DNA from 2 places in the Microbacterium sp. NPDC028030 genome. Region 2 is predicted to be linked to the other one. Evidence: riboswitches for the same ligand, from Rfam matches in the RefSeq annotation. Region 2 holds a riboswitch; the other holds the start of a gene.
The links. Region 2 has a riboswitch for thiamine pyrophosphate ahead of thiM (hydroxyethylthiazole kinase). Riboswitches for the same ligand answer to the same signal wherever they lie in the genome.
Positions count from the first base shown of each region.

Region 1: linked by a shared signal. The riboswitch ahead of AB0E56_RS05120 (ECF transporter S component) and the one ahead of thiM (hydroxyethylthiazole kinase) in region 2 are both predicted to bind thiamine pyrophosphate.

Region 1 covers NZ_JBEZXF010000001.1:1,038,073-1,041,431, reverse strand. The annotation lists gene AB0E56_RS05125 (ABC transporter ATP-binding protein) at 1-458, opposite strand, end outside; gene AB0E56_RS05120 (ECF transporter S component) at 458-1,099, opposite strand; TPP riboswitch at 1,090-1,201, opposite strand; gene AB0E56_RS05115 (D-alanyl-D-alanine carboxypeptidase) at 1,283-3,169, shown strand; gene AB0E56_RS05110 (ABC transporter ATP-binding protein) at 3,290-3,359, opposite strand, start outside.
Region 2 covers NZ_JBEZXF010000004.1:15,681-19,039, reverse strand. The annotation lists gene pheT (phenylalanine--tRNA ligase subunit beta) at 1-522, shown strand, start outside; gene AB0E56_RS18150 (NAD-dependent epimerase/dehydratase family protein) at 637-1,602, shown strand; TPP riboswitch at 1,643-1,737, shown strand; gene thiM (hydroxyethylthiazole kinase) at 1,728-2,576, shown strand; gene AB0E56_RS18140 (bifunctional hydroxymethylpyrimidine kinase/phosphomethylpyrimidine kinase) at 2,573-3,359, shown strand, end outside.

The DNA of each region.
Region 1 (3,359 bases), on a different contig from region 2:
CGTTGCTTCTGCCCGCCGGACAACGCCTTGGTCGGGTGGTCCAGCGGCACGTCGAGGCCGACGGCGGCCAAGGCGGATTCCACGCGCGGCCAGATCTCCGCACGGGGAACCCCCAGGTTCTCGCAGCCGAACGCGACGTCGTCGCCCGTGCGCGCCAGGATGACCTGCGAGTCGGGATCCTGCAGCACGAGGCCCGCGCGCCCCCGGGTGGCGACGGCAGGGGCGTCGCCGACGAGCAGCTCGCCTGCGCTCTCGCCCTCTTCCTCGCCGCCGAGAACGCCCGCAAGTCCGTGCAGCAGCGTCGACTTGCCCGCGCCGGAGGCCCCGAGCACCAGGACGCGCTCGCCGGGATCGATGCGGAACGAGATGTCGCTCACCGCCCAGGCGAGCCGACTCGCATGACGCCACCCCCAGCCGCGCGCCTGCACGGCGGCCGGGGTGGACCGATCCGTCGACATCAGACCCGCACGCGCGCCTCGCGGCCGGAACCGAAGCGGTCGAGGGCCCCGGTCGCGGCGATGCCGCGCGCCAGCACCCAGGACAGGGCACCGGCGATGACCGCACCCGAGATGACCGTGCTGACGAGATAGATGATCGTGAAGGCAGGACCCGAGCCCGCATACCAGAGCACGAGGTTGTTGATGCCGCCGGCCAGCGCGGCACCGGCGCCCGCGAGGATCGCGACCGGCAGCGACCAGCGACGGTAGAAGAAGAGCAGGAAGATCAGCTCGGCGCCCAGGCCCTGCACGAGACCGGCCTCGAGCGTGAGGAACCCGCCCCACTGGTTGCCGATGAGGGCCGACACGACCGCGGCGAGGAGCTCGACGTAGATCGCCGCGCCCGCCTTGCGGATGATGAGCCCGCCGAGCACCCCGGCGAAGAGCCATGGTCCGTCGAGGAGGCCCTGGATGCCGGGAAGCAGCGGCTCCAGGAGCGCCTTCGGCCCGAGGTAGCCGACGTTCCAGGCCAGGAAGATCAGGCCGGCGGCGACGCCGATCACGCTGGCGACGACGATGTCGACGATGCGCCAGCGCAGGAAGCTCCTGGCGGGGGCAGCGGTCTGCGTCGTGGACGCGGATGTGGATGTGGACGTACTCATCTGAACTCCTCCCTGCGCTGGCATTACCCAGATCAGGTTCGACGGTCGAAGCGCGATTCGCTCCCTCTCAGCCCGGCTCGCCGGACTCCCGTGGTTGTGGTGAAGATCTTACCCGCTGACGACACCCGCGTGGCGACAGGGCCAGCGCCGCGGAACACGCCCGGGATTGGGTACCGTAAACGAGTGACTGCTTCAGATCCCGCCGACGAGGCGACGGGCGTCGTTCACGACGACGACCCGTCGGACACCCCCGCCGACGCTGCGGTCGAGCCGGCGGTCGCTGCGGCAGCGGGTCCGCGCGGCGGTTCGGGCTTCGCCGCCGATCGCCTGTTCGCGGGCGACGCACCTCCGCCCGACACTGCGATCGCTCCCGCGATCCCCGTCGATTCGGCTGCTCTGGGTGCGCTGTTCACGGTGGACGACGCCGGTCGCGATGGCGAACCGGAACCCGTGGGCGACGGGGACCGCGCGATCGTTCCGGAGGATGTGATCGCCCCCGAGGACGTGATCGAACCTGAGCACGTGATCGAACCTGAGCACGTGATCGACCCGGGGCCCGCTCCCGAGCATGTGATCGACCCGGAACCCGTGACAGAGCCGACCCTCTCGCCTCCTCTGACGAAGCCGCCGTTCACGCCGAAGTCGCCCCGCGTCGAGGAGATCGCACCCGAAGACGCCGACGCCCTGCTCGACGCGAACGCTCCGCAGTGGGCGAACGACGAGACCACGGCGACGGCCCTGACCTGGGTCGACGCCTCGGCGGTCGCCGCGCACTCCCCCACGGCGACTCTCGACCAGGCCGCGGAGCCCGAGCGGAACGGTGGCCTGCTGCGCGGAGCCCGACTGCGTCCGGCCGTCGCCCGCCCCGGGATCCTGGCGCCGTTGGCCACGCTCGCCGGTCTCGTCGCGGTGTACGCGGGTACGACGCTGCTCTGGCCGTTGCACGAGGTACCCCCGACTGTCGCTGTGGTCGAGTTCAGCGCCGCACCGGCTCCCCCGGCGGCGCTCACCTGGCCGGGAGAGGGCAGCGCAGCCGTCGGCATCGCGGGGTTGAACACCGCCGCGTCCATCGCCGACCCCGTGAGCATCGCGAGCATCACCAAGGTCGTGAGCAGCCTGATGGTGCTCGATCGCATGCCGCTCGCGCTCGGCGAGCAGGGCCCCGAGTTCGGCTTCACCTATCGCGACAGCGTCGAGTACTGGGACTATCGGCGCAGCGACCAGTCCGCCCTCGACGTACCGGTCGGCGGCGTGCTGACCGAGTACCAGCTGCTCCAGGGCACGCTCCTCGGCTCGGCCAACAACTACATCGACCGCCTGGCGTCGGAGATCTGGGGCTCCGACCGGGAGTTCGCGGCGGCTGCCGAGGTCTGGCTGCGCGAACGCGGTCTCACGGGCATCACTGTGGTGACCCCTTCCGGCTTCGACGAGCGCAACGTGTCGACCCCTGAAGCCCTGATCGCGCTGGGCGAGCTGGCCATGCAGAACCCCGTGTTCGCCCAGATCGTCGGCACCACGTCGGTCGACCTCCCCGGCGCGGGAACCGTCGTCAACACCAACGGCATGCTCGTGGACCCGGGCGTCGTCGGCATCAAGACCGGGACCCTCGTCGGGTGGAACCTGCTCACGGCGAAGGACGTCACGATCGGCGACACGACCGTTCATCTGTACGCCGCGGCGCTCAACCAACCCGGTGACGACGAGCGGCTGGCCGTCACGCGCTCCCTGTTCTCCGAGACCGAGGCGGCGCTCGCGGCCCAGGCACCGGCTGTCGCCGAGGGCACGGTCGTCGGTCGGGTCACGACGCTCTGGGGCGAAGATGTCGACGTCGTCACCGAGAGCGATGCCGATGTGGTGCTCTGGAACGGCGCCCTCGCGACCACCACCACGACGTTCGATCTCGGTGACGAGCGCGATGACGGCGGTCGGGTGGGTACGATGACCGCGGCCGGCCCACTCGACAGCACGACGGTGCCCCTGGTGCTGGCCGAGGACGTCGAGGGGCCGAGCCCCTGGTGGCGTCTGACCCATCCGCTCGAGCTGCTGGGCGTCACCGCCGACCGTCCCTGACACCCGCTCCGCCGACCGCCGACCCGACCGGGAGCACAGGCACGGAGCGCAGACACGGCGTGCACGCGACAGCGCCCCACCCCGGCATGCCGGAGGGGGCGCTGTCGTGACGTCTCTCGCTCAGGTACGGTCGGCGGTGCCGTCCGCTCCGTCGTCGAGAAGCGCCTGGGCTGCCGCGGTCTCGGCCGCG
Region 2 (3,359 bases):
GTGATCGCTGCCGCTGCGGGCGTCGACATCGACGTCGTGCAGTCAGAGCGTGCCGCCCTCCACCCCGGTCGGACGGGCTCGCTCCTGGTCGCCGGCGAAGAGGTCGGCTACGTCGGCGAACTCCACCCCGCGGTCGCGGAGGACGCAGATCTCCCCGGACGCGCGACCGTCTTCGAGCTCGACCTGGATCGTGTGCTCACGCTCGCGAGCGGTCGGGTCGTCGCCGCCTCGCTGTCGACCTTCCCTGCGGCGACGCAGGACGTCTCTCTCACGCTCCCGGCCGACGTGGCCGCCGCGGATGTCCAGGCGGCGCTCGCCGAGGGCGCCGGTGCGCTTCTGGAGGCCGTGCGACTCGTCGACGACTACCGTGGCGAGGGCGTGCCGCAGGGGTCGAAGAGCCTGACCTTCGCCCTGCGCTTCCGCGCCGATGATCGCACGCTCACCGCGGCCGAAGCGACAGCGGCCAAGCTCGCCGGTGTCGAGGTGGCTGCGCAGCGCTTCGGGGCCGCCCTGCGCGACTGAACCCGGCACAGAGTGCGCGGCGCCCCGGACGGGTGCCGCGCACTTTCGCGTGGAAGGGCTCCGCTCTGAGCGGAGCCTCTTCCCCTGACGCCTCGTCGCTGGTGTTATGAGGTCATGACGGATGTGCTGATCCTCGGAGGGACCGGATGGCTGTCGGGGAGGGTCGCTGCGCACGCCCTCGGGGCAGGGGCGACGGTGACGTGCCTGGCCCGCGGCGAGCGGCCGGCGCCGCCGGGGGCGAGCCTCGTCCTCGCCGACCGCGAGGACGAAGACGCCTACGACGTCGTGTCACGGACGGAGTGGGACCACGTCGTCGATGTCTCGTCCCGGGCGGATCACGTCTCCGCGGCGGTGAGCGCTCTCCACGACCGCGCCGCGCGATGGACCTACGTGTCGTCGATGTCGGTGTACCGGGACGACGAGACCAGCGGCGCGGACGAGTCGGCTCCGCGGCTCCCCGCGGCCCAGCAGGAGGACGACGACTACGGCCCCCAGAAGGTCGCGGCGGAGGACGCGGTGATGGCGGGTCTCGGCGACCGGTCGCTGATCGTGCGTCCTGGTCTCATCGTCGGAGAGGGCGACCCGAGCGACCGCTTCGGCTACTGGGCGGCGGCGTTCCTGAGAGCGCCGGACGAGCCCGTGCTGGTTCCGCCTCTCGAGTCACGTTCGGCGCAGGTCATCGACGTGGACGATGCGGCCGCGTTCATCGTGTCGGCCGAGGTCACCGGAGCCGTGAACGCGATCGGCGAGGTGCACGGTCTGGCCGAGGTGATCCGGACCGTGCGCGATGCCGCGGGCCACACCGGGCCGATCGTCGTCGGCACGGAGGAACGTCTCGTCGCCGAGGGCGTCGCGTACTGGTCAGGGCCGCGATCGCTGCCCCTGTGGCTGCCGCCCGAGATGACCGGGTTCATGACCCGCTCGAACATGCGGTACCGACAGAACGGCGGCACCCTCTGCTCCCTCGCCGACACGGTGGAGCGGGTGGTGGCGGACGAGCGCGAACGCGGCGTCGATCGCGGTCGGCGCGCGGGACTCACCAGGGCGGAGGAGCGCGCGCTGCTCGACGCTTTCGCCTGAGCGTCGCGAACGGTCGGTCGTGGCTCATCGCTAGACTGCCAGCAGTGACACGGGGTGCCGCGACCTGCGGCTGAGAACAGACCCGTCGAACCTGATCTAGTTCGTACTAGCGAAGGGATGTCGCGATGAGCGATCTTCTGCGTCCTGAAACCACCATCGACCTCGCCGACGGGGCTGCCGCACTGTTGGAGGTGCTGCGCGCGGCGCCCCCGTTGACCCACTGCATCACGAACGCGGTCGTCACGGGCTTCACCGCCAACGTGCTGCTGGCTCTGGGAGCCGCTCCCGCCATGGTCGACATCGTCGACGAGGCAGGCATGTTCGCGGGTGTCGCCTCCGGGTTGTTGATCAATCTGGGGACGCCCACTCGGGAACAGCGCGCCGCGAGTCGAGAGGCGGTCGCCGGTGCCACCGCATCCGGGACGCCGTGGGTGCTCGACCCCGTAGCCATCGGCGCCCTCCCGGTGCGCACGGCGCTCGCGCACGAGCTCGTCGAACAGCGCCCGACCGCGGTCAGGGGCAACGCCTCCGAGATCCTCGCCCTCGCCGGACTCAGCGCCGGTGGCCGCGGGGTGGACTCCACGGACAGCACCGAGGCCGCCGCCGATGCCGCCGTCTCCCTCGCGCGCCGGACGGGCGCGGTGGTCGCGGTCTCGGGGCCGATCGACTTCATCACCGACGGTGCGCGGACACTGCGCGTGGCCAACGGGCATGAGCTTCTGACGCGGGTCACGGGCGGAGGGTGCGCTCTCGGTGCAGTGATGGCTGCTTTCCTCGGGGCCGCCGGGGCCACGGAGCACGACGATCTCACGGCCGTCGCCGCCGCCGGTCTCGTCTACACGGTGGCGGCCGAACGGGCTGCCGCGACCTCCTCCGGTCCCGGCAGCTTCGCCGTCGCGCTGCTGGACGCGCTCGCCGCGGTGACCGCCGAGGACATCAGGGCGGCCGCGCGCGTCGAGGTCGTCGCGCTGTGATCGCCGACCTGTCGCTGTACCTCGTCACGGATCCCGACCTCTGCAGTCGACGAGGCGTGATCGAGACCGTCCGGCGCGCCGTCGACGGCGGCGTGCGCATCGTGCAGTTGCGGGACAAGACCGCGACGGATGCCGAGACTGTCGAGCAACTGCTCGCGCTGTCCGCAGTCATCGACGGGCGGGCGCTCCTCGTGGTGAACGACCGTCTCGACGCCGCCGTGGCCGCCCGCGCACGCGGAGCCAGGGTCGACGGAGTGCACGTCGGGCAGAACGATGCGTCTGTGCTCCGTGCGCGCGAGGTTCTGGGGCCGGATGCGCTGATCGGTCTCACCGCGAACAGCACCGTCCACCTCGAGGCCGTTCGCGCGCTCCCCGAGGGCACGGTCGACTACCTCGGCGTCGGCGTCATCCGCCCCACGGCCACCAAGCCGGACCACCCCGCACCGCTCGGCATCGAGGGGTTCCGGGAGTTCGCTGCCCGCTCACCGCTGCCGTGCGTGGCCATCGGCGGCGTCGGCATCGACGACACGGAACACCTCAGCGCTGCCGGAGCGGCCGGGCTCGCCGTGGTCTCCGCGCTGTGCACCGCCGAGGATCCGGCAGCCGCAGCGGCCGAGTTCCGCAAGCGGTGGCTCGCCGCGTCCGTGCCGCGGGTGCTGAGCATCGCCGGCAGCGACCCCTCAGGAGGCGCGGGTATCCAGGCCGACCTGAAGTCGATCGCGGCGAACGGCGGATACGGGATGGCGGTCCTGACGGCGCTCACTGCGCAGAACACCCGCGGCG